3 regions of the Arthrobacter sp. 2RAF22 genome follow, and region 2 is predicted to be linked to each of the others. Evidence: riboswitches for the same ligand, from Rfam matches in the RefSeq annotation. Region 2 holds a riboswitch; each other region holds the start of a gene.

Region 1 (9,706 bases), on a different contig from region 2:
CCGCCCCGGGTGACGAACAAGAGAGCGACGACCCCGACGACATCGAGGCTGACTAGCCCTTGGCGGACCCGGCGAGTGAATTTCGTGAAGGTGGCAACTGATGTCCACCTTCAAATCGCTCGGTGTCCTTAACTACCGCATTTGGTTCATCGGTGCGCTCGTTTCCAATATCGGCACGTGGATGCAACGGACTGCCCAGGACTGGCTGGTCTTCGCCCATCTGAGCAACCACGATGCCGGTGCGATGGGCGTGACCTTGGCCCTCCAACTGGGTCCACAGCTTTTCCTGGCGCCGTGGGCCGGACTGCTTGCCGACCGCTACAGCCGGCGCAGGCTCCTCGTCATGACGCAATCGGCCATGGCGGTCCTGAGCACGGGCTTGGGACTCCTGGTCCTAAGCGGTGCGGCCCAGTTGTGGCATGTCTACGTGTTCGCGCTCTTGCTTGGCGTCGTCTCGGCACTTGACGCCCCCGTCCGCCAGACGTTCGTGTCCGAGCTGGTCAAGGACGACTATCTTTCCAACGCTGTCGCGTTGAACAGCGCATCCTTCAACGTCGCCCGCATGATCGGTCCCGCGGTGGCCGGCGTGTTGACGGTGGCCGTGGGGCCGGGCTGGGTATTCATGATCAATACCCTGACCTTCCTCGCGATGCTTGGCGCGATCCGGGCCATTCCGCTTTCCTCCTTGCGCGTCCAACCCCGGGCCGCCGCAGGCAAGGGACGCATCCGTGAAGGGCTTCGCTACGTCCGCAACCGCCCGGACATTGTGGTTGTCCTCGTCGCGATCTTCATCATGGGCACGTTCGGACTGAACTTCGTCCTCTTCATCGCGGCCATGGTCGGCACGGAGTTCGGCATGGACGCGGGGGCATTCGGGCTGCTCAACTCGGTCATGGCGATCGGCTCCGTCGCAGGAGCATTGCTTTCCGCCCGGCGAGGGAGGCCACGCATGCGGCTCATCTTCGCGGCGGCGGGCGGGTTCGGCCTCGCGAGCGGACTGGCCGCCCTGGCGCCGAACTACACCATGTTCGCCTTGGCATTGATTCCCTGCGGACTGTTTGCCCTGACCATGATCACGAGCGCCAACGGCTACGTGCAGTCCACCACGGAACCCGTCATGCGCGGCAGGGTCATGGCACTCTACATGGCCATTTTCATGGGTGGAACGCCCATCGGTGCACCGTTCGTCGGCTGGGTGTCCAACGTCGCCGGACCCCGGTGGGCAGTGGGAGTGGCCGCTGCCGCGGGCGCCAGTACCGCCGTCGTCGGCATCGTGTGGATCATCCGCGCGCGCCAGCTGCGGCTCCGCTTCGACCGCAGCGCCGGCGGGATGCGGTTCTTCCGGATTGAGTCCCAAAGCGCGGGTCCAGCTAATAGGGACGCCGTTAAAAGGGACAGCGCCGCCCGGGATCCCCACCCGGACGACGCTGACCAGCCTTGACCGCGGGAATGCGGCAGGCCCTTACTTCTTCAGTTCGCCCACCACGAAGTCGATGCTGGCGAGCAATGCGGAGACGTCGTCCGGCTCGATGGCAACGAAGGTAGCGATGCGCAGCTGGTTGCGGCCCAGCTTGCGGTAGGGCTCCGTGTCCACGATCCCGTTGGCGCGGAGCACCTTGGCGATGGCCGCGGCGTCGATCGAGTCATCGAAATCGATCGTGGCAATGACGTTGGAGCGGTCCTCGGCCTTTGCCACGAACGGGGTGGCGTACTCGGAAGCCTCTGCCCAGCTGTAGATACGGCTTGCGGAGTCCGCGGTGCGTCCGGAAGCGAAATCCAGGCCACCGTTCTTGTTGAGCCACTGGACCTGGGCATCCAATGTCACCAAGGTGGACAGGGACGGCGTGTTGTAGGTCTGGTTGAGCTTCGAGTTGTCGATGGCCGTCTGCAGGTCGAGGAAATCGGGGATCCAGCGGCCGCTTGCCTTGATACGGGCGGCGCGCTCCAAGGCGGCGGGGGAGAAGAGGCCGAGCCACAGGCCTCCGTCGGACGCAAAGTTCTTTTGCGGGGCGAAGTAGTAGACGTCGGCTTCGGCAACATCAACATCCAGGCCGCCGGCTGCGGACGTCGCATCCACCAGGACCAAGGCGCCGTCGTCGCTGCCTTGAACCCGCTTGACCGGAGCGGCGACACCCGTCGAGGTTTCGTTCTGTGGCCACGCGTATACGTCCACGCCTGCTTCGGCCTGGGAAACCGGCCGGGTACCAGGCTCGGACGTGATGATGGAGGAAGCTTCAAGGAACGGTGCCTTGTTGGTCGCCGAAGCGAACTTGGAACCGAACTCACCGAAAGAGAGGTGCTGGGCCTTCTTCTCGACCAGGCCGAAGCTGGCGACGTCCCAGAACGCGGTGGAGCCTCCGACGCCGAGGATCACCTCGTAGCCCTCGGGCGCACGGAAGAACTGGCTAAGTCCCTCGCGGACGGAGCCCACCAGGTTCTTGACGGGTGCTTGGCGGTGGGAGGTGCCGAGGATCGTTGTCGAGGCGGCGGAGAGGGCCTCGATCTGCTCCGGGCGGACCTTGGAGGGCCCGGCGCCGAAGCGGCCGTCCTTGGGCAGCAAATCGGCGGGGATGGTGATGCTGTTGTCGCTCACGGGATGCTCCAATGGTGAAGTAGCGGCCTAGATGGGTCGTGGCAGGTGGCAAGCTGCCCCTTCGACTCCCCAATTCTGCCTGACACCGCAGGCGGGGGCAGAACCGAAGGTGTCATAGTCCGCCACGTGGAAACCCATCGTTCCGCCGGCTCAGGAGAGGACGGCGGACCGGGCGGTGGACAAGCGCCGGAATTATCCGGAGTAATTCCAAATAAGCTAAGCTTGGAGCTGGCGAAAATACGCAAGATACTGCGCTCGAGGAGCTGAGCTGGATGACGGATCTGATCGATACCACTGAGATGTATCTTCGGACCATTTTGGAGCTTGAAGAAGAGAACATCGTGGCTCTTCGCGCCCGCATCGCCGAGCGCTTGCGGCACTCCGGCCCCACCGTTTCCCAGACGATCGGGCGGATGGAGCGCGACGGCCTGGTGATTGTGTCCAACGACCGGCACCTTGAGCTGACTGAAACGGGCCGGAAACGCGCCACCGAGGTCATGCGCAAGCACCGGCTCGCCGAACGGCTCCTGGCAGATGTCATTGGACTGGACTGGGCCTACGTGCACGATGAAGCGTGCCGTTGGGAGCATGTCATGAGTGAGCGCGTGGAACGACGGCTCTATGAATTGCTGGACCACCCCACGGAATCGCCCTATGGCAACCCCATTCCCGGACTCGAAGCGCTGGGTGGAGCCGCGTCCCACGCCTTTACGGATGGCGTGGTCAACCTTCTTGACGCGATGAACGAATATTCACCTGAAAACCGGGTCACCGTCAGCCGGCTGGCTGAACCGATCCAGGTGGAACCGGAACTTCTGGTCCAGCTGGACGAGGGCGGAATCCGCCCGGGCGCCAGGGTGTCCCTGGAGCGCGTGGGGGAGTACATCTCCGTTCGCGTGCCTAATATCGAGGGCGCGCTGGAGCTGCCGCCTGAGGTTGCCTCGCACGTGTTTGTCACGGTCGCCTAGCCGGCCCGGCGGGGTCGCCCGCAAAGATAACGAAATTATTACCGTGGGGCTTAATCCCCTATAGTTAAATACTGGCGCCGATACCAAAGCGTTACCTGATCCGAAGCCGAGTTCTGCCAGCGGATCAGGTGGATTAGTCCATTCACTGGCAGAAACGGAGGAACCACCATCGGCTGTCGAAAGACGGCCTTGGGGTGAAGTCCGTAGCGGAAGTGCAAACAACGCAAGGCCCCTCCGGGTACCTTGCGTTTCGTGCCCTTCGCGCGGACCGGGTCCACGATCTCTCTGGCCCGAATCCGACAGCTAACTTCGCAGGCTTGCCAGAGAGGAAAACCTTGACCACGCAGAACACCAGGGGCCGCAGGCGCGCGTCCGGTCCTACTGCTGAGCTGCGGGGCACAAGCGCCGTCGAGCACGAGCGGCCGCGCGATCCCCATCGCGAACTTCGCCGCCGCAAGGGTCCTTTGCGGCAGATGGCCGAATTCGCCGCCGCGAGCGGAGCGGGACAGAAGGCCGGAGTGGCCCTCGCCACGACGGGCCTCATCCTGACAGTCGCTATGCCGGGCACCGGCGCCATGACGGCCACGGCGGATTCAAGCCAGGCCGCCTCGGCTGTGGGCACCCAGCCCGAGATTCCTGCCGCGGCAAGCGCCACGATCGACTTCAGCCGTGCCGCAGTGTCAACCACTGCGGATCCGGACAGCAAGCTCAAGCAGCTCTTGAGCGCACAGTCCGTCGGCACCATCAAGACCTCGTCCTCCAAGGGCACCCTGGGGGCGCCCCTGGACACCCTGACCACGGCCTCGCCTTTCGGCTACCGCGTGAATCCCATCACGGGCGGTTTGGGGGAGTTCCACCGCGGCCAGGACTTCGTGGCCCAGTGCGGCACCCAGGTCCATGCTGCCGCGGCCGGCAAGGTCACCTTCGCCGGCTGGCATCCGTATGGCGGCGGAAACCGCATTGTGGTGGACCATGGCAACGGCCTGGAAACCACGTACAACCATTTGTCGTCGTTCAACGTCCAGGTGGGCCAAACGGTTGGCCGAGGCGATGTCATCGCATTGAGCGGCACTACGGGCGCCTCCACGGGCTGCCACCTCCACTTTGAAGTCATGGTCAACGGCGACGTCGTTGACCCCCTGGGCTGGCTGTAGCCAATCCGATGGAAGTCTCTCGCATGCTTGTCACGCTCCGTGACCTGAATGTGACATTCAGCCAAAACTCATGTACCGTCTAACTCGCATCAACTTTTAGAGAGTTGATGCACTCGGGTGGATTGCCTAGCTCTGCCACTGCCCGAGGTTCCGTTCGCAAAACATCGTCTGGCAGAGGCGGGGGACCCACTTTTGGTCATCTTCACCGATGGCCTTGGGGTTAAGTCGCACGACTTCCGAGAGGGAGGAGTGTGGCCGGATGACTCCCATCCGAATCCGACAGCTTACCTCGCGGGCATAGGGAGAGGCCTCTTAACGTGTCTTCACGCTCTACTGTTGCGCGCCACCGTGCCGCGGTCACCAAGACCAACTCGCTTGCCGTTATCGCTAAGACTGTCGGCAGCAACGCCGGTGGCGTAGGCCGTCAGGCAGCCGTTATCGCAGCTGCTTCCGGTCTGGTGCTCACTAGCGGTATCGCAGCCAACGCTGCAGAAACCAACGTTCCCCGCGAGTCCACTTCGACCTCCGCCCTGGAAGTCCAGTCCATCGCCCAAGCCAGCATTTCGGCCGACTCCTCCGTCGCCATCAAGTACGAACGCCCGGTGGTTTCCACCGAAGCTGCTCCGGTTGTCGCAGCTCCGGTTGCCACCCAGGAAGCCGCTCCGGCTTCGCAGGCTGCCACGGGTGCCGCTACCGGCTCCTCGACGCTTTCTGTGACCGCTGCTGTTTCGCCCGCCACGAAGGTTGCCAGCGGCAAGGGCGCAGCGATTGCTGCCGCAGCTTACGCTCAGCTTGGCGTTGCCCAGGACTGCACTGCCCTGGCCTCGAACTCCCTGGCCGCTGTTGGCATCAACTTCCACGGCTGGCCGGCAGACTACCTCTCCCTTGGCCGTACGGTCAGCGCTGCTGAAGCGCAGCCGGGAGACCTGGTCTACTACCAGAACGGTGGCATGGGCATGGCCCACATCGCTGTTTACGTCGGCAACGGCATGGCAGTCCACGGCGGCTGGAACGGTGGCACCACCGCCCTTTACAGCGTCAATGTCGGCTCCGGCCCCGTCTTCATCCGCGTTGGTGGCTAAATAGCCCCGGTTACATAGCTTCACTGGAACATCCCCGCTGGTCCGCCGGTGGGGATGTCCTGTTTTAACGAGCGTGCGCTTACGTGTCCGGCACATGAACTTTGACCGACACTGCGCTGGAACCGCCGCATGGATTCGTTGATCTGGCCTTCTGGTGTTTACTCTTAGGTTGTCGATCCACAGCCCGTACATGCAGAGGGCAGCCGGCCCTCGCGCCCCTGACGGGTGCGGCCGTGAAGAGGTACGTGCATGCGCACACTCGTTCTGAATGCTGGATATGAACCGCTGGCGGTAGTAACCTTCCGCCGGGCGCTGGTCCTTGTGCTCACCGGAAAAGCGAGCGTAGTGGCCGAAGGCGACGAGCCTGTCGTCGGGCCACAAGAGATTCTCGGACGTCCTTCCGTGATTCTGCTCAATCGCTACATCCGGCCAAGGTACAACACCATCACGGCGGTCACTCGCCGCGGCGTCTTGCGCCGTGACGGTCACCGTTGCGCCTACTGCGGGAAAGCAGCGCACACCATTGACCACGTCCACCCCAAATCCAGGGGCGGCGCGGATTCCTGGGAAAACCTGGTGGCAGCGTGCTTGCGCTGCAACAACGCCAAGAGTGACCACACCCCAGCCGAGATGGGCTGGAAACTGAGGTTCACTCCGGCGGCGCCCACCGGGACTATCTGGCAAATCAAGGAGCTTGAGAAACCTGCGCCCGCATGGGATCCCTTCCTCCTGCCCGAGTCGGCGGCCTGAACCGGAATTGAGCCCGCTTCCCGGGTAATCTGGGCGGGTGGACTTTGATGCGGTGATATTGGCGGGTGGCAAGTCCTCCCGCCTCGGCGGCGTGCCCAAAGCCCAGTTGAGATACGACGGCGCCACACTCCTTGAGCGCGCCGTGGCGGCCGCACGCGGTGCGGGAAGCGTCGTCGTCGTCGGCCCGGATCCCGGCACTCTGCCGGACGGCACATTGACCGCGCGGGAGGAGCCGCCCTTCGCCGGACCCGCAGCCGCGATCGCCGCCGGACTCCTCGCCCTGGGGCACGGAGGCGAAACGCAAGACGGCGAGGAGCCGTCCACGAAGCACGCGCCCTGGGTTCTCGTCCTGGCCTGCGATATGCCCCTGGCCGCCGCCGCGGTTCCGGTCCTGCTCCGGGAAGTTGCAGGCCACCAGGACACGGACGGGGCCATGTCCGTATCCGGCGACGGTAGGAAGCAGCCGCTGCTCGGGATCTACCGCGTATCTGCTTTGCAGCGCGAAGTGCAAGCTGCCGGAGAAGAACGTGGCCTGGTCAACGCCGCGGTTTTCCGCCTGCTTGCTAGGCTTGATCTGCAGGCCGTGCCTGTCCCCGCAGGGTCCACCGATGACGTGGATACCTGGGATGACGCCGCGGCGCTTGGAGTGGACGGCGACCTGCCGTGACAACAGCTGTACCGGACAGTGGAGGCGGATCGTGAAGAGCCAGGAAGAAACGCTCGAGGAATGGTGCAGGAGCCTGCTGCAAGCGTATGAGTTGGACGACGTCGAGATCGACATCAACGAGATCCTGTCCCTGGCGGGCGTTGCAGCCCATTCGGTGGTCCGGCCGGCGGCTCCTTTGACAACCTTCATTGCGGGCTTTGCGGCCGGGCTTGCCTCGGGCTCGGGACAAGCCACTCAATCTGCGTCGATGGATGCAGCCCTGGGCCTGGCACGCACGCTCGCGAAGGACTATACGAACCCCGGAACCGACGCCGGATGACGGAAGCCCCCGGGCATGTCCCGCATGCCGACCACTTGTGGGCCGAGGCGCGGCAACTTGCCTTCGATAGCGCCACGCCCATTCCCGCCGCACCCGTTGCCCTGAAGGACGCCATCGGCAGGACCCTGGCCTCGGATGTCCACGCCTTGCAGGACCTGCCGCACTACGCGTCCTCCGCGATGGATGGCTGGGCAGTCAACGGCAGCGGTCCATGGATCCTCGCCGAACCCGGCCATCGGCTGGCACCGCACCAAGCCAGCCCGATCGCCACGGGTGGCCTGATCCCGCCCGGGGCCAAGGCCGTTCTGCGGAGGGAGAGCGGGGTCCTGACCACGGACGAAGACGGCTTACCACTGCTCGCGCTCGGCGGGAACGCGAAGCCCGGCGAACCGCGCAACGGGCAACACATCCGCGACGCGGGAGAAGAAGCCGCGGCGGGCGAGCTGCTGATCAAATCAGGCGTCGTCCTGAACCCGGCCCATCTCGCCCTGGCCGCCCTGGCCGGACGTGATGAACTGGACGTCCTGGGCAAGCCCCTCGTGAAAATGGTGCTGACCGGCGCCGAGGTGGTGACCGCGGGTGTCCCGGCCCCCGGGCGCGTGAGGGATACTTTCGGTCCCCAGCTTGGCGCCGTCGTCGAGCTCCTTGGCGGCATTCGCGGCGAGCAAATCAAGGTGGGCGACTCCTATGACGAATGGCTCTCGGCCCTTGAGGAAGGTGAGCTGTCGCCGGACGCGCCACCCGCCGACGTCGTCATCACCACCGGGGGTACCGGCCGTTCGGGGACGGACCACTTCCGTCGGGCCATTGCGGAGCTGGGTGGCCGCTTGCTGATTGATGGAATTGCGATGCGTCCGGGACATCCCGGCGTTTTGGCCGAGTTGCCGGACGGTCGCTTCGTGCTGGGCCTCCCAGGCAATCCGCTCGCGGCCATGATGGTCCTCTTCACGATCGGCGCGCCGCTCCTCGCGGGTCTGGGTCACGGAACACTGCCCGAGGTGGGCGAGGTTCCTTGCGGTGCAATGCTCGACGCCGATCCCGGGCGCACGCGCTTGTTTCCCTTCAGGTTTGTGTACGGCTTGGCGTCGCCGGCCCAGCACGCGGGGCCCGGGATGATGCGCGGCCTCGCCAGTGCGGACGGAATCATGGTGGTGCCGCCGCACGGCGTACAACTTGGAGAGGCAGTGCCAGCTTTTCCATTGCCGTGGGGGCCGCCGCTTCCCCGGCCGAAGCCACCGGAGGACAAGGCCAAGAAGACTCCTGCCAAGCCAGCACGGAAGGTTTCGTCCGGTCCGGTGGACTGGAGCGCCCTGACGGGCTGAGAGTTTCAGGTGCGGGATGGACGCGGGTGGATTAGAGAGTCAGGCCTTGCAATGATGGGGACATGAACAGGCATGCTCCCGAGCAGGACATCAATGAAGATGACCTCCAGATCCACCCACCCAAGCGCTCCGCGGCGGGCGTCAAAGCTGTCACCGTGGCATTGGAACGGGGCTGGTCCCAAGCGGGTGTCGGCCGGACCGTCAAGTCAATGCTCCGCGTCAACCAGCGGGACGGTTTCGATTGTCCCGGCTGCGCCTGGCCGGAGTCCATCACGGGCAAACGCAGTCCCGCCGAGTTCTGCGAAAACGGGGCCAAGGCAATCGCCGAGGAGAGCACCACACGCGTGGTCGACGCGGAGTTCTGGGCCCGGCACTCCCTGGCCGAGCTTGGGGACAAGACCGAATACTGGCTCGGCAGCCAAGGCCGCATTGCCGAGCCCGTCGTCATCCGCCCTGGCGAGACGCACTATTCGCCGATCAGCTGGACGGATGCTTTCGCCCTGATCGGCGAGCACGTGAATGCCACCACGCCGGACCGCTGCGTTTTTTACACCTCGGGGCGCACGGCCAACGAGACAGCCTTCATGTACCAGCTGTTCGCCCGCAGCCTGGGCACGAACAACCTGCCCGATTGTTCGAACATGTGCCACGAGTCTTCCGGAAGCGCCCTCAACCCGACCATCGGCATCGGCAAGGGCACTGTCTCCCTGGAAGACATCCATGAAGCTCAGTTGGTGTTCGTTGTGGGGCAGAACCCCGGCACGAACCATCCGCGCATGCTCTCAGCCCTGCGTGATTGCAAGAACAACGGCGGCAAGGTCGTAGCCGTCAATCCATTGCCGGAAGCCGGG
Region 2 (9,706 bases):
GCATTGAGTGCACTGAGAGAACGTGCACTACTAAGGAATGGCACATCATGAGCGAAAAATCCGCATCCTTCGGCGAGCAAGGCGTTGACCGCCTGCTTGCTGAAGCCGGGCTCGACGAAGCGTACGAGATCCGGACCGAGCTGCTGGAACTGCGCGCCCTTGCGAGCACCCGGCCGCAGCCATCGGCGGCTGTGCAGGCTTTGATGGCACCTGCAGGCGTTGCGGCTGCTCCTGTCGCGGCCACAACCCCGCTAGCCCGCGCCGCGGCCACCCCTGTTGATGAACTGGCCGCTCGTCGCCGTCGTAAGCGCCGCGCCGGCATTGCGGCTCTTGCCGTTGCGGCCTCCCTTGCCGCCGGAGCTACCGCCGCGGCTGCGTCCGACGGCGGCATTCCGGGAACGATCGAACACTTGGGCGCCGTGGTGGGATCCGTTGTTTCGCAGCTCACCCCTGGATCGGGCGGCAACGCTCCACAACAGCAAGGAACCCGCCAGGAGCCGGTCCCTATGCCCACCCGGGAAACAAACGTTCCCGGATCGCCCTCTCCGGAGTCCTCTGCGCCTGGGGCCCAAAACACCGCGCATCCTTCGCCGCACGCCACTCCCGGCACTACTGCGCCGGGGTCCGAGTCGGATCCGCGCAATGGATTGCACGATATCGCCAAGGGCCGCCCGGGACAGATCACGATCCCGACGCCGGAGGTCCCAACCCCCACGCTGCCGTTGCCCCAACCGGTTCCGTCCGAGATTCTTCCGGGCAGCCCGGTCAAGCCGTAACTGGCGTCGTGGAGTGTCCGGCGTCGTGCTCGGACGAGCCGCTCAGGCGGCCGGGGGTACTCCATTAGACGCTCCTGCAGATATGGCCTATTTTCACCCGACGCTCGCTCACCAATACGCCTGATACCTTCAACGCTCGCTCAGAAGATCTGAGCGAGCGTCGGGCCAAAATGCCCTAAAAGTGAGCGAGCGTCGGGCCGAAATGCCCTAAAAGTGAGCGAGCGTCGGTGGGGACCACGACGGCGGGGTGCCGCTTCCCGTGGAAGCCGCACCCCGCCGTCGTGATCGCTAAGCCGCCCCGGTGAGGGGCGGAGAGGAAACTATGCCGAGACCAGGTTGTGCCAATCGGCGACGAGGGGCAGGTTGTGCGCCTCGGAAACCGAGCGGTGCGTGACCTTGCCTGCCGCGATGTTGAGGCCGGCCGCCAGTGCGGGGTCGCGGTCGAATGCAGCCCTGACGCCCAGGTTGGCCAGTGACACCGCGTAGCGCAGGGTGACGTTGGTCAGGGCGTAAGTGGAAGTGTTCGGAACGGCGCCCGGCATGTTGGCGACGCAGTAGAAGATCGTGTTGTGGACCTTGTACGTGGGTTCCTGGTGCGTGGTGGGGTGCGTGTCCTCGAAGCAGCCGCCCTGGTCCACTGCGATGTCCACCAGCACGGAGCCGGGCTTCATGCGGGAAACCAGCTCGTTGGTGACCAGCTTGGGGGCCTTGGCGCCCGGGATCAGCACGGAACCGATGACGAGGTCGGCGTCGACCACGGACTTCTCGATCTCGTATGCGTTGGAGGCGACCGTCTTCAGGCGGCCCTGGTAGAGGGCGTCCAGTTCGCGGAGGCGGTTGATGTTGATGTCCAGGATGGTGACGTCGGCGCCCAGGCCCAAGGCCATGGCGGCGGCGTTGGTACCGGCAACACCGGCGCCGAGGACAACAACCTTGGCCGGGCGGACGCCGGGTACGCCGCCCAGCAGCACACCCTTGCCACCGGCCGGAGCCATGAGGGAGGAAGCGCCGACGACGACCGACAGGCGGCCGGCAACCTCGGACATGGGTGCCAACAGAGGCAGCGCGCGGCCGTCCTGGACGGTTTCGTAGGCGATGGCCGTGACGCCGGAGTTGATGAGTTCCTGGGTCAGCTCGGCCTCGGCGGCCAAGTGCAGGTAGGTGAAGAGGATCAGGCCCTTGCGGAAGCGGTGGTACTCGGCCTTGATCGGTTCCTTGACCTTCATGACCATGTCAGCGCGTGCCCAGACGTCGTCGGCCTCGGCCACGATCTCAGCGCCGGCAACCGAGTATTCCTCGTCCGTGATACCGGAGCCCAGGCCTGCGCCCCGTTCCACCAGAACGGTGTGGCCGTGGGTGCGGAACTCGTGAACGCCCGCGGCCGTGATGGCAACGCGGAATTCGTTGTTCTTGATCTCTTTGGGGACACCGATGATCATTTTGGGCTCCATCTTCGAAAGGCTTCAACGGCCTTTTTCTCTGCGGGGGACTGTGCTTCCAGAATAAATCCGCTGTGAGCCAGCCGACAGGAAAGGCGATCGTCACGGTTGCCGACTTCCCCGGAATTCCGCGGTTTTTGCCGCCCTCGACTCGACATTTGTCGATATTGAGGGCGTCAGGTGTCGCCTGATGTTCGTGGGGCAAAGTAGTGTTTTCTCCATGCAGCAAGACGTGGAGAAAATCGTCGAGGACGTAGCACTCAAGTTGGGCCGTGGCCTCTCCTTGGAAGACCTTGACGGCGTGCTGCTCGCCTACAGTTCCAACCAGTCCCACGCCGACCGTGTGCGCGTGAATTTCCTCCTGAGCAAGCGTGTCCCGGTGGACGTCAGCGCCTGGCAGCTCTCGCACGGCATCGCAACCGCGGTGCGTCCCGTCGTCGTACCCGCCAATGAAGAACTCGGGATGGTCGGGCGGGTTTGCGTCCCGTTGCTGGTGCGCGGATTCCGTGTGGGATACCTCTGGGTCCAGCAGGACCTTGACGAGCAGACCGCGACGGCGATACTCGCCGAATTGCCTGGTGTCCGGGACGAGTTGGACCTCCTCGCGGGGTTGCTGCTCGATTCCAATACGGCGGAATCGGAGTTCCGGCGCCGCCGTGAGCAGGAATTCCTCGCTGCATGCCAAGGCGAGTCCAACGCGGTGGCGGCCGTGGCGGGATGGAAGGAGATCCAAGGCAGGGGACCGTGGCAGCTGGTTACCGTGCTCGATGCTGCGGACAGTGGCGGTGTCTCTGATCCGATCGCGGCGACCCTGACACACCGTTCCGCCGCACTGCAGGCCACTATCGGGGTCGATTCCGTGCTTTTCAGCGCCGGGACTGAGACGCACTCGGTCCTGTTGTTCCGCGAAACGGGCGGACGGGCAGAGCATGCCCAGGTCCTGGTCCACTATCAGCTGGAACTCGCCAAGCGCGCCGGCCGAAAAGTGGACCGCGTCATTCTTGGCATCAGCGAGCCGTTTGCGGCTATTCGCCAACTGGGCCGGGCGTACCGGCAGTCGAAGCTCGCGGCCCAGGCTGCCGCCGTCGATCCTCCGCTCGGCGAGCTCGTGGACAGCCGCTCGGCCGGGATCTATCAGTTGTTCGAACGGCTACAGGCGCCCGGGGGGTGGGACGATTCGGGTTCCGTGCACTTCCAGGAGATCGAGGACGCCGACCGCAACGGCGAGCTGCTGCCCGTGCTCGAACTGCTTTACGACAGCGACGGCTCCGTTCAGGATGTGGCCTCGAAGCTCCACCTGCACCGCAGCAGCATCTACAACCGACTGGCCAGGGTCCGCCAGCTTATCGGAGCGGATCCGCTGAATGGCGCCACCCGGCTCGAACTCCACGCAACGCTCAAGGCGCGCCGCTGGGCTGGCCGACCGCGGATTTGAAGCGCAGGTACCGGAAACCGCGCTGGCCTACTTGTTGAACTGCCTCAACTGAAGGCTGCAGCGCCAGCGGTCCGGGCGGTGCTGAATCATCTGCGTCCAGGTGTTCCGGCAGCATCGTCCGTGCCACTCGACGGCAAATGCTCGATGCCCTCCCATCCTCACTGCAGTGCCTTGGTTGCTGCGTCCAGAATCGACCCAAGATCGACGCCCGGTTGGGTAGGCGGTGGCGTCGGTGTGGGGCTGGCCGGGGTCCGTGGCTTCCAAGAACCTGTGGGTGCGGGAGTCGGAGACGCTGGATCCGTCGGATCCGGTGTCGGGGTTGGGCTAGCGGGTCCGGTCGGACCGGGGCTGGGAGCCGGCGCAGGCTGGGCCGGAACCGGGGTGGAAGGAACAGGCGCCGGGGTGAGGCTTGGGGGCAGCGCTGACGGGAGGGCAGGAACCTGAACGGAGATCGATGGTGCAGGGACGCTCGACGATTCGACAGCTACCGGTCCTTGCGGCGAATGCTGCGCCGGGTCCCCGGCCTGGCCGGACTTGGCGCTCGGGGTAGCTGCCGAAGGTGATTCCGCAGCGCTGGGGGAGGTGCTTGGCGTCGTGGAAGGAGCGCTGGATTGCGTGGAGTCCTGGCTGTCTGCGCTGGCAGCGTTCTGGGCACGGGATTCCTGGCCGAAGAAGGGCAACTCGAGGGCTTGTCCCAGGGAGCCGGCGGCCAACAAGATGCCTAGGGCACCTGTCACCACTGCCATTCGGTTGCTCATCGTCCGGACGGCGGCGGCCTTCTTGAGGACGGCGTGTGGTTCACGGCTGAAGGAGGAACCGGTAAGGGGCGCCAGACCGGCGCCGGCGCGGGTTGCCGCGGGAAGTGCCGTTGTGGCTGCGTTCTCGGTTTTGGCCGACTCTGCTGTCGCGCGAGCCAAGGTCGCAGCAGACACCGTCGGTATGGCCGCGGTGGCCGGCTCAGCTGTCGCAGGAGCCGCGGTCTCGGCAGCGACAGTCGGTATGGCCGCGGTGGCAGGTTCTGCCGCCGCGGCAGGCACTGTTTCAATGGCCGCAGTTTCGCTGGCTTCTGAGGCCCGCTTCCGTTCGGCCGCCCGGGCGGCCGCGCGCGTGGTGGGTGCCGCCGTCGTCGGGGTTGCGGCGGTGGTGGGTGCCGCCGTCGAACTCAAAGGTTCGGAAGCCGGCGCAGCGATGAACGGTTCGCTGTCTGTGGCCCGACGACGTCCGGTTGGTTTGGTGCTCTCGCCCGCCACTTGGGCACGGCGAGGCTGATCCATGGTTGGGGACATGGTGATTGCCTCTCAACGCCTTCGAGGTTAGCTGTCGGGTTCGGACGAGGCCGTCCGGCCGCGCGTGGCGGCTTCACCCCAAGGGCCTGAAGTGGGCCCGGAGACTCTGGGTCCCCCGTCTCTGCCGCGGGTCTGGCGGATTCCGGGTTGCGGCAGAGCTCGGCGTCAACCCGGAAGCGGCCCGGTTGGGGACTGGGTCGCCCCTCGACGTTACAACAGCCGGCATGCAAAGTCACATTTGAATAACGGGCGCGGTGACCCGTTTTTGCCCGGCCTGGCCGGCGATGAGTCCCGCGACGTGTTCGGCGTCGCGGCCGACCCCGCCCACGAGCCCGGAGGTCAATCCGTATTGGAAGGGCATGCCCACAAAGAACAGTCCTGGGAGTTGTTCTACGGCGCCCCGGAGGGTGAGCGGCCAGCCGTCCTCATCCGTGGGAAGTCCTTGGATCCAGCCAAAGTCCGGTTGGTAACCAGTAGCCCAGATGACCGTGGACACCGGTATCGCGTGGCCTTCATCGGTCAGGGGTTGGCCATCGCGCGTGCCCTTCAGGCGTGGTAGGCGGGTGACTCCCGCGGCGTCGAGCTCTCGCGTTGAGGTCCGGATCAGTGGCGCGCCATGCTGGGTGAACCCGAGCGCGACCTTGCGGCCGACAGGGGTGGATCTGTTCAGCACCTTGTGGATGAAGAGCCACCAAAGCCCGCCGGCGTATCGCGTCACGGGGCCTGGAATGTGGAACGGAGGGTTTCCTGCGATGTAGGTGCGGTGCGTGGGTGCGAGCTCCAGGGCGATTTCGACGCCGGAGGTGCCGGAGCCGACCACCAGGACATCTCCGGGCGGAATTGAGTCCGGGTTGGAGTATTCCGCTCCGTGCAGTTGGTGGATGCCTGGATCGAGATCCCTGGCGAACGCCGGGACCCGTGGCTGTGTATTCGGGCCCGTGGCAACAACAACGTTTCTCGCCAGGATCGACCCGGCGCTGGACTGCACCCGGAACCGGCCGTCCTCCCGCTCGATGCCGACGACGCGGGCGCCATGGCGTACCGGGAGTTCCCAGTTCGTGGCGTAATTCTCGAGGTATTCGGCCATGGCGTCTTTGCCGGGAAAGGTCCCCCGGGCGGCTGGAAACGGCAGGCCGGGAAGGGAATCGTGCTGCGCCGGGGTGAAGAGACGCAAGGAATCCCATCGGCTCCGCCACACGTCGCCGACGCGGGCCTGCGAGTCCAGGATGAGGAAATCTTGCCGGTGTTTCTTCAGGTGGTATCCGGTGGCGAGGCCCGCCTGCCCGGCGCCCACAATTACCGTGTTCACTGCCTCATTGCTGTCCATCGCGAAGCCTCCTGAGGTGTCCGAGGTCATTAGAATAGCATTCCAGTCACTGGAATGCTATTCTTTTTTCGTGGAAATCCGGCACAATGACAGGCGCTTAGCTCAAGCTGTCGCAACCAAAGCTGCCGTGGTGGAGGCCGCCCGTCAGCTGTTTCTGAGCAAAGGGTATGTGGCCACCACTATCGGGGCCGTTGCCGAGCAAGCAGGTGTGGCCGTCCAGACCATCTACAACTCCGTGGGCAACAAGGCTGCGCTGCTCTCCGCCGTGGTTGACGCGACGGCGGCGGGTCCGGATGCTCCTCGCGCCGTGCCGGAGACCATGCGCGAGCGGACTGCCGCAGCCGCCGACGCCGGAGCGGTCCTGGCGCTGTTGGCCGACTGGTTTGCCGAGGTGAATCCGCGGAGCACCCAATTGTTCACCGTCATGCGGCAGGCCTCCGCCGTCGACGCCGAAGCCGCAAAAGTGGAGCGGGACCGGGCCGAAGCCCGGCTACGGAACTATGCGGAAGCTGCGGCCGCGCTCAGGCGGCGCGGGGCACTGAGCTCCGGCATGAGCGACGAGCAAGCCGCTGCCGTGATCTGGTCGGTGGGTCATCCGGACACCTACCGGTCACTCGTGCTGGACTTCGCCTGGGGATTGGACCGCTACCGGGATTGGGTCCACGCTGCGCTCAAGGCGGCCCTTGCGTAGCTTTTCTACTTGTTGCTTTCCTCTTCCGCCGCGGCCGTCTTCTTCTGGGTTTCCAGCCACGCCATGATGTCCGCGAGCCTGATGCGCCGATGCGTGCCGCGGTATTCCACCGGGATTTCGCCACGGTCAGTCATGTTCCGCAGGTAGGTGTGCGAGATTCCCGCGAGTTCGGCCGCCCTCGACGTCGTGAGCATTTCCTCGACGCTGCTCACGGTCACAGCTTCACCTCGGCCCAGCCTGCCAAGGAGGTCGACGACGGCGTCCCTCGCCTCATCCGGCAGCCGGTGGACCGTGCCATCCACGAAGACGGTGATGTCGTTGCTGTCCTGGAGTGAGCGCGCCAGGTTGCGGGCGTCGTCCGCGGGCAAGCCAGGCGTCACGCGGGGAGCTATCAATGCCATGGCAGAAGCCTAGCCGCGCTCAAGGCTGTGCGGTTACGCCGCCGTGTTAGATTCACGCCTATGGTCAACTACCCCGCCAATCCGGATCCCGCGCTCGCCGTGGCCGCGGCAATCGATCTACTGGTGCGGCAAGGCTATGACGCGACCTCCGTGGACGACCTTGCCGATGCAGCAGGGATCAGCCGGAGCACGTTTTTCCGCAAGTTCGGCTCCAAAGAAGACATTGTTTTCGCTGATCACGACCGTATTCTGGCGCGGGTCCAGGAGCTCCTTGCGCGGACGACGGCGGATCCGTTGCGTGCCGTCGTGGATGCCGCGCTCTTGGTTTTTGGCCACCATGTGGGCAACCGGAAAACCTCCCTCGCCCGCTACGACCTTCTGCATCAAGTGCCGGCCCTTCGTGATCGTGAACTTGTCATGACGCATCGCTATCAACGGGCTTTCCGGAATCATCTTCTTTCCGCGTTGCCCGAGGGCGAAAGCCGCGAGGTCACGGCCGTGGCCTTTGCCGCTTCGGTGGTTGCTGTGCACAACAGCGTCCTGCGCCAATGGCTGCGGGCGGTTTCTGCTGGCGAACGCGAGGCGGATGCGGAGCGCGTCACGGGCGCGGAGCGCGACGGGCGGGAAGCTGAAGCCGGGGAGTTGGCCACCAGGCTCGGGCGTGAATTGGGCGCGTTGGCGGACACGTTCGCCCGTGTTTCAACCGGCGAGGCGGGTAGCGACGCAGCCGGTGCTGCGTCCGCGCAAGGCGGCCGACCCGCCGTCGTGGTTGCTGTCCTCGATCCGGCAGCGGGTACGGAAGAGATCATTCAAGCGGTTCGGGACGCGCTGGCTTAGTTCGATCCAGCAGAGTCCATGGTTGGAACTGAGTTCCTTGACATGAAACTGAGTGTCAGCGCATGCTGGGAGTCGTAGATCGCAACCCCGAGCGAGGATCCCCCATGACGACGATGTCCAACAGCGCTTCCGAGGAACTGGATGCCATATTCCCGGTCGGCGCAGCTTTTCCGGCTGGCACCATGGAGCCCGAGTATGTCCTGAACGAATCCCTGGACCCGGACCCGGCCTCCGTCTTCAAGGACGTTAGCCGCGAAGACCGCGCCTACTGGGACCGCGCGCGGACCTTTGTCCAGGACGACGTGCTCCCGGTCATCGCGGGGTACTGGGAGCGCGCGGAGTATCCGCTCCATCTGGTGAAGCGCCTGGGTGAACTTGATCTGCTGCGCGACGGAATCAACGTCGACGGGTTCCCGGCCATGAGCAAAACCGCCGCCGGACTGGTCACCATGGAACTGAGCCGCGGGGACGGCTCCATCGGCACGGTGGTCGCTGTCCAGGGCGGCTTGGCTTTGCGGTCCGTGGCGGAATGCGGTTCCCCAGAGCAGCAGGACCGTTGGCTTCCCGTGCTTTCCCGCGCCGAGGAATATGGCGCTTTCGCCTTGACCGAGCCCGCGCACGGTTCCGATTCGGTGGGACTCGAGACGACTGCGACCGCCGTCGATGGCGGCTATGTGCTCAACGGTGAAAAGAAATGGATCGGCAACGGCTCAATCGGCGGGCTGACCGTCGTCTGGGCCCGTGGCGACGACGGGCAGGTTCACGGATACCTCGTCCCCCAGGATTCCCCCGGGTACTCCGCCACGACCATTGAAGGCAAGCTGTCACTCAGGGCAATCTGGCAGGCACACATCCGCCTTGAGGATGTCTTCGTCCCGGCGGAAAACGCGCTCCCGGGTGCCCGGAGTTTCAAGGACACAGCCCGGGTGCTCTTGGCGACCCGGCTGGGAGTGGCCTGGTCCGCCGTCGGGCACGCCACTGCCTGTTACGAAACCGCGGTGCAGTACGCGGCCCAACGCCGGCAGTTCGGCCGCCCACTGGCCGCTTCGCAGATTGTGCAGGAGCGACTTGCCCGGATGCATTCGGAGCTCGCCACCATGCAGCTCATGGTCATGCAGATGACCAAGCTGGACGATGAGGGCGTGCTGACTCCCGCGCAGGCGGCGCTCGCGAAGTTCACCTGCACTCGCACTGCCCGCAGCATCGCCTCGAACGCGCGCGACTTGCTCGGTGGCAACGGGATCTTGTTGGCCAACCGCGTGGCCCGGCACTTCGCCGACATAGAGGGCATCCATACCTATGAAGGCACAGAGACTGTCCAAGCGTTGATCATCGGACGCTCGATCACGGGTATCTCCGCCTTCGCCTAAGGCGGTATCCCCCGCCCCCGGCGCGGCCCCCCAGACGCTCGCTCAGATATGAGCGCAATCGACGTAACGCTCGCTCGCTAATCAACGGTGAGCGAGCGTCTGGCGGGAAGCCACCGTATGTGAGCGAGCGTTTCAGGGGAGGCC
Region 3 (9,706 bases), on a different contig from region 2:
CCCTCAGCGCAAACCGGCCCCCAAGCGCTGACGTACTTCGGCCGCCGCCAGGTCCCCAGGCTTCGCGCGCCGTTGCAGCACGGCAGTCGCGACGCCGCCCAGCAGGAGGAGCCCGCCGGCCAGTTCCGCCGTCGTCGGGACCTCTGAGATGAGCAGCCACGCGGCGGTCATTCCCACCACCGGGACCAACAACGTGAAAGGCACCACGGCCGAGCTCGGGTACAGGCTGAGCAGCCGGTTCCAGATGCCGTAGCCCACCAGCGACGCGAAAATGGCGGTATACAAGGCGCTCAGGATGGTGGCCGGCTGAAGGTTGGTGAGGGTCCCGACGACGGCTGCCGGGCCGTCGACGATGAGCGACAGGGCCGCGAGGGGCAAGGGGACCACGGCCCCGGACCAGACCACCAGCCCCAGTCCCGAGGCCGCCTTGGCTTTGCGGGCGATGATGTTGCCCGCGGCCCAGGACAAGGCGGCGGCGAGAACGATCATGAGCGGCACCACGGGGGCCACCAAGCTTCGACCCACCGCCACCAGCGCTAGCCCGGCGACACCCAGCACAACCCCTGTCAGTTGCCGCTTGCTCGGCCGCTCCCCCAGGAAGCGGGCCGCCAACAGCACCGTCAGGAGCACTTGGGTCTGCAGGACAAGCGAGGCAAGTCCTGCAGGCATGCCGAGCGCCATGCCCAGGTAGAGGAGGCCAAACTGCCCGGCGCTCATGAAGAGCCCGACGCCGATGATCGCCTTCCAGCTGACGTCCGGTTTGCGGACGAAGAAGATGCAGGGGAACACCACCAGCACAAAACGGATGGCCACGAACAGTAGAGGCGGCACGTCGGCCGCGCCACCGCTCCCGTTACCGGGGTGCAATCCAAAGTCGATCGCGACGAAATTCAGGCCCCAAAGGACGGCGACAAGAACGGCGAGTGCTGAGTGGCGGATATTCACGATTCAACTCTGACAGCCAAGCCAATGAAGCACCAGCGTTGAATTCTGCATCGGATCATGTACGTTTGCTTCATGATTGAGATTGCGGCGCTACGGGCCCTCGTAGCAGTGGAACAGCAAGGCTCGGTGGTGGCTGCCTCGGAGGCTATGGGCTTCAGCCCCTCGGCGGTTTCCCAGCAGATCAAGAAGCTCGAGAAGCAAAGTGGAGTGACGGTCCTGGAACGCCACGGCCGCGGCGTACTGCTGACCGACCGCGGCATGGCGTTGGCAGAGTACGGACGCCGGATCCTGGGCGAGTTGGAGGAACTGCAGGCCACGCTGCTCGCCGACCCAACGAAGCCGAGCGGCGTGCTGCGGCTCGTGGCATTCTCCACCGCTTGCCGGGGTCTTGTGGGGCCGATGCTGGCGAAACTCGGCACGGCCCAAGCCGTTGCCGCCGGATCTTCGGCCGCGGCGGGCTCCGGGCTTGGCGCATCCGGGCTTGAGGTCCGTGTGGTGGCCGAAGACCCGCGCGAGGCCGTCCAGAGGGTCGCCACCGGGGAAGCCGATCTCGGCGTCGTCCACAATTGGCACTCCGTACCCTTGGTCATTCCGGAGAACATGGTCCACGAGGACCTCTGCCTGGACACCGCCGACGTCCTGCTGAACTCAGCCCACCCGCTGGCTGGCCGGACCGCCGTCGAACCTTCCGACCTGGTGGATGAAAGCTGGATCAGCACGCCAGCTGGGGCCATCTGCAATGAGGCGTTGCTGGCGATCCTGGCAGGCCTGGGGCGCGTGCCGGACATCCGCATCTACGACCCCGACTTTTCCACCCATATCGCTATGGTCCAGCAGGGCGTGGCGGTGGCGCTCGTGCCACGGCTCGGTAGGCCCGAGCTCCCCGCTGGAGTGGTGGCGGTGCCCGTGGTCAATCCGATGCAGCAACGCCAAGTGGGAATCGTGTACCGGAAGACTATGATGGCAAGCCCCAGCATCCGCCACGTGGTGTGCTTGCTGCAGGATGTGGCGGCCGGCCTCGAGGTGGGCTAGCTGGGACCATCCGCGCGAGCGGGCGGCAGATGCCCTCTGGCCGCGCAAAAAAGGGCATTAGCTGCCAGTTCGCGCGAGGGAGCTACTTCTTTGGGCGCGGAACTGCGAAGTGGGTCAGCCGGGCATCCTGCCCATCGAGTTCAGCCCACGGCTTTTCAAGTTCCATGACTGTCATGGCGCTCGTGGGGTAGCGCGTTGCGGCGTCCATGTAGGCGTCATGGTCCGAGTCGCGGGAAGCCAAGTGCATCGCGAGGTCCTGCACGCCGGGCATGTGCGAAAAGATCATGAGAGTGGTGACGGTTTCCGGCACATGGTTGATGACGGTCAACATGCGTTGCGCGGAGGCGGCGTACAGGCCGTCCTCGAGTTTCGGCGTCGGGGCCTTGTCCCCCAGCTCGCTGCACACCCACGTGCAGGTCTGCCGGGTCCGGAGCGCGGACGAACACAGGATGAAATCCGGAATCACGTGGTGCTTAAGGAGCCATTTCCCGGCAAGAGGGGCTTCCTTGTGGCCGCGTTCGGCAAGGGGTCGCTCATGATCCGGCACACCAAGGGGCCAGTCCGACTTCGCATGCCGCATGATCACCAGCCGCTTGATGTGATGCTCGCTCATCCCCCCACCCTATCGCCGCGGAGGCACATGCTCACTGGTCCTGAGCGCAGGAATGCGGCCGCCTGGTTCGCGCGGGCGCTGTCGCGTGAGCGGGACATCCCGAAAGCGCCGTTGTTGCGTGAGGGACGAGCGCAGGCGCCGAGGGATCGTCCCGCGGAAGCGAAAGCGCCCGCCCCCAAAGAACGGAGCGGGCGCTTTGAGCGCGTGGGGACTAGATCGAGTATTCCGGAGCGGCCCAGACGATAACCTCGGGGTGCTCGTAGAAACGGTAGCCCTGGCCGCGCACGGTGCGGACCGTGTTTGCCAGGCGGCCGAGCTTGGAGCGTAGGCGCCGGATGTGGACGTCGATGGTGCGCTCGTTGGGGACCTCTTCGGCGTTGCGCCACAGGCCCTCGAGGAGTTCGTCGCGGCCCACGGTGCGGGTGCCGTTCTCGACGAGGTAGTTGAGGAGCTCGAATTCCTTGAACGTGAGGTTCAGGGAATCGCCGTCGAGGTGCACCTCACGACGGGCGAGGTCGATCAAGACGCCGGACGGGCGGGCTTCCTGTGCAGGCTGCGGGCGGAGCGCCTCGGAGCGCTGGCGGTTGCCAACGGTGGGGTCACCGAAAGTCGAACGGACGACGTCGAGCGCGGAACCGGGCGCGCTGGCCGGGGCTACTGCGACGGCGGCATAGCTCTCGGCGCCGGAAACGAGGGACTGGGCGTAGGCCCGGATTTCCTGGGCCAACTTGGCAATGGACGTTCCGGCGGCCGCGGCCGTGTCCTCGTCAATGCCCATGTAGAGCACGAAACCGCGGGCCACATTGTCATTAGCAACGGGACGGATAGAGCGGTCCGCTGGAGCCAAGACCGGCGTGGGCGCAGTCATCGGCGAGGCCTCGTTGGCGGGAACAGCGCGGAGCTGGCCGTAGGAGTTGGGGTTATAGCCCTGGGGGACGTAGCCGGGTGCCTGGCTGCCACCCTGTGGTGCGGGCTGGGCGTAGGCCGGGCGGTTGCCGAAGCCGGGACGCAGGCCGGCGTTCGACGCGGCCTTATTGGCGTTACGGACGGAGATGTGGACGTATCCGGATGCAACTGACATGGAGTGCTTACCTCAAAGTGAATAGCCGTCATCGCGGCTTCGAATGCTGGTCTGGTCCCCGCAATGAGATGGGGAGGGGCGCCCGACGCTGGGCAGGGGGCGAATGCCTGAAACTTGTTGGGGTCTTAAGTTAGGCATGCATTCGACAACAGCTCATCGAAGTACCAGCGGGTGCGCTGGGCTCGATCGCTGCGGCTGCAGATGCTGTTGAGTTCTTGTTCACATTTGAAGTGTGCAACGTAACAAAGGGAACTTGCAAGTAACAAAGGGCCGGACCGTCCACATTTTGAGACGAATCGGACTATTGTGCCGCACATCACAATTCACACATGTCCAAATGTGACCCATTCTCGTTCGTCACACTGGCTATTCTTGGCGCAATATTCGAATAAAATTTGATGGATTTGCCGTTTTCTGAATCTCAAGCCACGTCACGCGCTTGCCTTTGAATCTCGAGATATGAAACAACCCTTGTCCAATCCTGGATCGGCATCTCGTGAAAATTCTTTGGCAAATCGTCTGCTAGGACCCCCGCAATGGCCCTAGCCTCACGCCGCGCTCGCACTGGATGTCGTTTTGAAGGCCCGTAACGACATCAGCTCCGTGGGCCCACGCCGCTAGGGTTCCCTGGCCGTGGGGCCACGCCGGCGAGGGTCCCTGCCTGAGCTTGCGAAGGCCGGGACCCGGTGGGGACTTGCGAGGCGAGGGTGGCGGTGGGGACTTGCGAGGCGAGGGTGGCGGTGGGGACTAGTTGGTGGTGCCGGTTCCTTGGGTACTTGATGTGGTGGCAGTAACGATCTGGATGGACTGGGCCGTGTACTTGTCCGATTCCTTGAGCGCAGTGACCCTCACGCTTGATCCGGATTTCACATCGGCGAGGGTCAGGGTGGTGCCGCCGCTTCCGCTTCCACGTTGCCGCAGGCCTTCAGCTACCACGACGTCCGTTCCCAGCGCATAGGTTTTCGTGAACCCGTCCTCGCTCTTGACGGTCATGGAGCTCGCCGAGATGTCAGTGACCGTACCCAACTGGCCCGCCATGGTGACATAGCTGCCGTTCTGGAGGACCACATATTCCGAGTGGACCGCGGCGTTCAGGCCGCCCATGCCGACGCCGAGCCCGCCAGGGCCTGCGTTCGTGCCGCCCGGGCCACCGAATCCGCCCTGGCCGTTCTCCCGGTCCCAGGTCCCTGCGCGTTGGTGGTATCCGCAGCCGTGGTCCCGTTGCCGGCGGCATATGCACCGGCTCCTGCCGCTGCCGCGACCACCACCGCGACGCCGCCAACAATGAGCCCCTTCTTCAGGCTCCAGTTCTTGAAAAACGAAGGTCGGGGCTGTCCGGCGTTGTATTGCTGCGGAGCACCCCACCCAGCGGCCGGCTGCTGGTTCGCCGGCGGCTGCGGAGCACCCCACCCGGCGGCAGGCGGCTGATTCGCCGGCGGCTGCGGAGCACCCCACCCTGCGGCCGGCTGCCCGGCACCAGCCTGCGCAGAATCATCAAGGGGGCGGATCACCGGCTGCGGGTGTCCGTTCTCCGGCTCGGAACCAGGTACGGAGGGGTTGTTTTGCTGATCCATGGTGTTCTCCATCGAAATCGAGACTGTTTGGTCGTGATTGTTCTTGTCCCAAACAGCGTCAGCCGCTTTGCTGTGCGTTGGCTGTGTCGAACTGAAGGCTTCCCTGTGACCTGCAGAACCGCCACAACCTCCGGACAGGTGGCTAGGCTGGGACTCACAGGGTGCTCACAGCAACGGCAAAGCACTGGCAAACCGGCAGATTGGAGAGTTGTCCCATGGCATCCTCGCACTCCATGACCAACAACCTTCCGCAACTCAGCCACCCGGACGGTTCCCCCATCCGTGCCCTTGTGGTTGACGACGAACCCAGCCTCGCCGAGCTCATGAGCATGGGCCTCCGCATGGCGGGCTGGTCGGTGGCGGTGGCGGGCGACGGTCCCGCCGCGGTAAAGCTCGCCAAGGACTTCCGACCGGACGTCCTGGTGCTGGATGTGATGCTTCCAGGGTTCGACGGCGTCGAGCTGCTCGGCAGGATCCGCGCCTTTGCGCCGGAGGTGCCTGCGCTCTTCCTCACCGCCAAGGACGACGTACAGGACCGCATCGTCGGGTTGGCCGCCGGCGGCGACGATTATGTCACCAAGCCCTTCAGCATGGAGGAAGTCCTGTTGCGCCTGCACCGTTTGGTCCAACGCTCGGGGGTGGCCGCGATGGACACCGCCGAGCTGGTGGTGGGCGACTTGACCCTGAACGTCGACACGCGTGAAGTTACCCGCGGCGGCGAGGACATCCCGCTCACGGCGACCCAGTTCGAGCTCCTGCGCTACCTCATGGAGAACCCCAAGCGCGTGGTCAGCAAGGCCCAGATCCTGGACCGCGTGTGGGACTACGATTTCGGCGGCCAAGCCAACATCGTGGAGCTTTACATCTCATACCTGCGCAAGAAGATCGAGGCCAACCACCCGCCCATGATCCACACGGTGCGCGGAGCAGGCTACGTCATCAAGCCTGCCGAATAGCCGGGGCGCCGAATGTCCGCACTCTCGGGTATCCCCCGCCAGACCGACCATAGCTGGTTCAATCCTTCAACCTGGCACTTGCGCACGCGCTTGATCCTTCTCTCCATGGCACTCCTTGTGGCCATCTGCGGTGCAGTCGGGGTGGTCAGCTATGCCTCCATGGATGTGTTCCTCACGAAGCAGCTCGATCAGCAATTGATGCAGGCCTCCCATGGCCGCCCGCCGCAAGGCAACCCTGGCGGCCGTCCGGACCCGCTGGACCCCCGCGGCCAGAGCATCGGCACGCTCAATGCACGCATCCTTGCAGGCCAGGTGAGCAGCGATGCCGGCTTCTTGTCCTCCGATGCCACACGTGCGCCGTTGTCGCCCAGCGACGCCCGAATCCTGTCGGCGCTCCCGTCCGATGGCCGCCCGGTTGATCGCACGCTGTCCACTGGCGGCTACCGGCTGGTGGCCACCGAAACTCCTTACGGCGATGTTGTCATCACAGGTCTCCCGCTCGCCTCGAAAGAGGACACCGAGGCCTCCCTCGTCTGGACCATGGTGCTGGTCTCCTTGGGCGGACTGGTCCTGATCGGGCTGGCCGGAACCGTGCTGATCCGCCGCACCATGCGGCCGTTGGAGCAACTCTCCGACGTCGCCACCAAGGTGTCGAAACTTCCACTCGACGCCGGCGAGGTGGCCCTCGCGGTGCGTGTTCCGGCGTCGGCGGCCCATCCGAGCACCGAAGTGGGAAGCGTCGGCCATGCTTTGAACCTGATGCTGGACAACGTCTCGAGCGCCCTCGAGGCCCGCCAGCAAAGCGAAACCAAGGTGCGCCAATTCGTCGCGGATGCGTCGCACGAACTACGCACTCCGCTGACCGCCATCCGCGGCTACACCGAACTCTTGCGCATGACCGAGACGTTCACCGAAGACGGGCGCAAGTCGCTGGGCCGGGTGCAGAGCCAGTCCGAACGCATGACCACCCTCGTGGAGGACCTCCTTCTCTTGGCCCGGTTGGACGAAGGGAAGGCCCCGGAATTCACCGATGTGGACCTCACGCAGTTGGTGATCGAGACCGTCAGCGACGAGAAAGTCATGGCTCCCGAGCACATCTGGCAACTCAAGCTCCCGGATGAGCCCCTCACGGTCCGCGGCGACACCACCCAACTCCACCAGGTTTTGGCGAATCTGCTCTCCAACGCCCGCAAGCACACCGAGGCGGGAACCACCGTGGTCACGGGCGTGATGCGCTCCGCCGATGGCAGCGCCGTGGTGACCGTGACCGACAACGGCCCGGGCATCCCGCCTGAATTCCAGGGCAGGATCTTCTCCCGCTTTGCCCGTGCCGACGCCGCCCGGTCCGGCTCCGAGGGCACCTCCGGCCTCGGCTTGTCCATTGTGGAATCCATCGTTCAGGCGCACGGCGGCACGGTCGAAGTGGCGTCGCGGCCTGGCCGGACGGAGTTCGCGGTGCGGCTCCCGGCGCTCAGGACTGCCCCGGCCTGACGGGCGAACCAGAAGAGTACGACGCCGGTGCCCGGCGCGCGCAAGTCGACGCACCGGCGTCGTGATCTCCGTTACCTAAATGTGACTTAAGCTGGATCCTCCTGTACCGTCGAATAGGTGCGCTGGATCATTCCGGCCACCGCCGGGTAGGCGCCGAGCTCTGCCACTCCCCGGTGCCCAACAGTCCAGGCAGAGACGGGGGACCCAGGTCTCCGGGCAAGCGCTCATGTTGAGCCAGCCCTAGGGGTGAAGCCGTGCCGCCACGTTCCGCTGTGGCCACGGCCGGATGACCTCATCCGAATCCGACAGCTAACTCCGCAGGCGTCGAGAGGCAATCACCATGTCTGATTCCAAGGATCAGTCGCGCCCTGTTGCGCGCCACCGCGGCGAACCTGCCCGGAGAAACAAGTCACGTTCCACGCTGAGGCGAGCCGCCTCGAACCTCGGCACCGGCCAGCGCATGGCAGTTGTTGCCGGCGTCGTTGCCGTGTTCCTCGGCGCAGGCGCTGCCACCCAGGCCGCCGGACAAGCCATCAACGCCCAGGACATGAGCCGCACGTCCGAATCCCGCACGGTGGATCACTCAGCCACGCCTTCGGCCACCGCCACGCCGTCGGCGAGCGCAAGCGCGAGCCCCAAGCCGAGCGCTGCGTCGACGCCAAGCCAGGCAGCCGCGCCCGCTCCGGCCGCCGTCGCGCCCCAGGCTGCCGCACCGGCCGCACCCGCTGCACCCCCTGCTCCAGCGGCACCGGCTGCACCCGTCGCCGTCGATGATCCCTCCGGCGCCCAGGCCTACGCCGCAAGCATCCTTCCCTCCTACGGTTGGGGCCAGGGCGAAATGTCGGCCCTGATCACCTTGTGGAACAAGGAATCGGATTGGCGCACCACTGCCACCAACGCCTCCAGTGGCGCTTACGGCATTGGGCAGTCGCTGCCGGCCGAAAAGATGGCGTCCGAAGGCGCCGACTGGCAGACCAACTACCAGACGCAAATCCGCTGGGGCCTGAACTACATCAAGGAACGCTACGGATCGCCGTCCGCGGCATGGTCCTTCCACTTGGCCCACAACTGGTACTAAGCCAAGAGCCACCCACAAAGTACGTCGAGGTCCGTCCCTTCCGGGGCGGGCCTCTCCGTTCTTGGCCAGGCAAGTGATGCGCCACGCTGGTCACACATCCACAGCCACGTCACAGGTTCCGCCTAAAGCCTTCATATTCGGCAACGGCACTCTGGATACATGACGCTCATCGAATCCACCTCCGGAACCCTGAAGGACCCCGCGGTGGTGCCGCCGGGCCTTCCCATCCAACCCAGCACTCCCATCCAGCGCGGCACGGGGCGGCGCGCCCCCGTGGACACCCACGCCGCCATCCCCGTCCTCGACGTCACCATCCCCGTCTTCAACGAGGAACGCGATCTCGAAGAGTGCCTGCGCAGGCTTCACGGCCACTTGCGCGAATCCTTCCCGCATGGCTTCCGCATCACCGTGGCGGACAACGCGAGCACGGACGGCACGTTGAAAATCGCGGAGCGCGTAGCCCGGGAACTGCCCGAGCTCGCGGTTGTCCACCTTGACGAGAAGGGACGCGGCAACGCCCTTCGCAAGGTGTGGCTTGCATCGCCGTCGCCCGTTCTGGCTTACATGGACGTTGACCTTTCCACTGACCTCGCCGCACTGGCGCCCCTTTTGGCGCCGCTGATCTCCGGCCATTCGGACCTCGCCATCGGCACCCGACTGACCCGTAACTCGCGGGTCGTCCGCGGCCCCAAACGCGAGTTCATTTCGCGCAGCTACAACTTGATGCTGCACTCGTTCATGGGTGCCCGCTTCAGCGATGCCCAGTGCGGCTTCAAAGCGATCCGGGCAGACGTCGCCCAGCAGATCCTCCCGCACACCATGGATAACTCGTGGTTCTTCGACACCGAACTCCTGGTCCTCGCCGAACGCTGCGGCCTCCGGGTCCACGAAGTTCCCGTCGACTGGATCGACGATCCCAATTCCAGCGTCGACGTG

Evidence for each region. Region 2 has a riboswitch for cyclic di-AMP ahead of AB4068_RS07405 (hypothetical protein). Riboswitches for the same ligand answer to the same signal wherever they lie in the genome.
Region 1: linked by a shared signal. The riboswitch ahead of AB4068_RS04335 (M23 family metallopeptidase) and the one ahead of AB4068_RS07405 (hypothetical protein) in region 2 are both predicted to bind cyclic di-AMP.
Region 3: linked by a shared signal. The riboswitch ahead of AB4068_RS11460 (hypothetical protein) and the one ahead of AB4068_RS07405 (hypothetical protein) in region 2 are both predicted to bind cyclic di-AMP.

The regions. Positions count from the first base shown of each region.
Region 1 covers NZ_JBFRGL010000002.1:183,083-192,788, forward strand. Annotated here, with positions in the region: gene AB4068_RS04315 (DUF3027 domain-containing protein) at 1-56, shown strand, start outside; gene AB4068_RS04320 (MFS transporter) at 101-1,441, shown strand; gene serC (phosphoserine transaminase) at 1,463-2,593, opposite strand; gene AB4068_RS04330 (metal-dependent transcriptional regulator) at 2,866-3,561, shown strand; cyclic di-AMP (ydaO/yuaA leader) riboswitch at 3,687-3,894, shown strand; gene AB4068_RS04335 (M23 family metallopeptidase) at 3,897-4,715, shown strand; cyclic di-AMP (ydaO/yuaA leader) riboswitch at 4,861-5,027, shown strand; gene AB4068_RS04340 (NlpC/P60 family protein) at 5,033-5,797, shown strand; gene AB4068_RS04345 (HNH endonuclease) at 6,047-6,547, shown strand; gene mobA (molybdenum cofactor guanylyltransferase) at 6,585-7,214, shown strand; gene AB4068_RS04355 (DUF6457 domain-containing protein) at 7,246-7,533, shown strand; gene AB4068_RS04360 (molybdopterin molybdotransferase MoeA) at 7,530-8,855, shown strand; gene AB4068_RS04365 (FdhF/YdeP family oxidoreductase) at 8,918-9,706, shown strand, end outside.
Region 2 covers NZ_JBFRGL010000006.1:100,933-110,638, forward strand. Annotated here, with positions in the region: gene AB4068_RS07385 (RNA polymerase sigma factor) at 1-51, shown strand, start outside; gene AB4068_RS07390 (hypothetical protein) at 48-776, shown strand; gene ald (alanine dehydrogenase) at 1,097-2,215, opposite strand; gene AB4068_RS07400 (PucR family transcriptional regulator) at 2,436-3,650, shown strand; gene AB4068_RS07405 (hypothetical protein) at 3,809-4,924, opposite strand; cyclic di-AMP (ydaO/yuaA leader) riboswitch at 4,939-5,084, opposite strand; gene AB4068_RS07410 (flavin-containing monooxygenase) at 5,169-6,293, opposite strand; gene AB4068_RS07415 (TetR/AcrR family transcriptional regulator) at 6,334-6,954, shown strand; gene AB4068_RS07420 (helix-turn-helix domain-containing protein) at 6,960-7,355, opposite strand; gene AB4068_RS07425 (TetR/AcrR family transcriptional regulator) at 7,416-8,192, shown strand; gene AB4068_RS07430 (acyl-CoA dehydrogenase family protein) at 8,306-9,562, shown strand.
Region 3 covers NZ_JBFRGL010000013.1:48,129-57,834, reverse strand. Annotated here, with positions in the region: gene AB4068_RS11505 (hypothetical protein) at 1-31, shown strand, start outside; gene AB4068_RS11500 (EamA family transporter) at 4-945, opposite strand; gene AB4068_RS11495 (LysR family transcriptional regulator) at 1,018-1,977, shown strand; gene AB4068_RS11490 (SixA phosphatase family protein) at 2,060-2,590, opposite strand; gene AB4068_RS11485 (winged helix-turn-helix domain-containing protein) at 2,802-3,671, opposite strand; gene AB4068_RS11480 (hypothetical protein) at 4,419-4,775, opposite strand; gene AB4068_RS11475 (hypothetical protein) at 4,763-5,245, opposite strand; gene AB4068_RS11470 (response regulator transcription factor) at 5,461-6,201, shown strand; gene AB4068_RS11465 (sensor histidine kinase) at 6,214-7,692, shown strand; cyclic di-AMP (ydaO/yuaA leader) riboswitch at 7,857-8,030, shown strand; gene AB4068_RS11460 (hypothetical protein) at 8,033-8,770, shown strand; gene AB4068_RS11455 (glycosyltransferase) at 8,930-9,706, shown strand, end outside.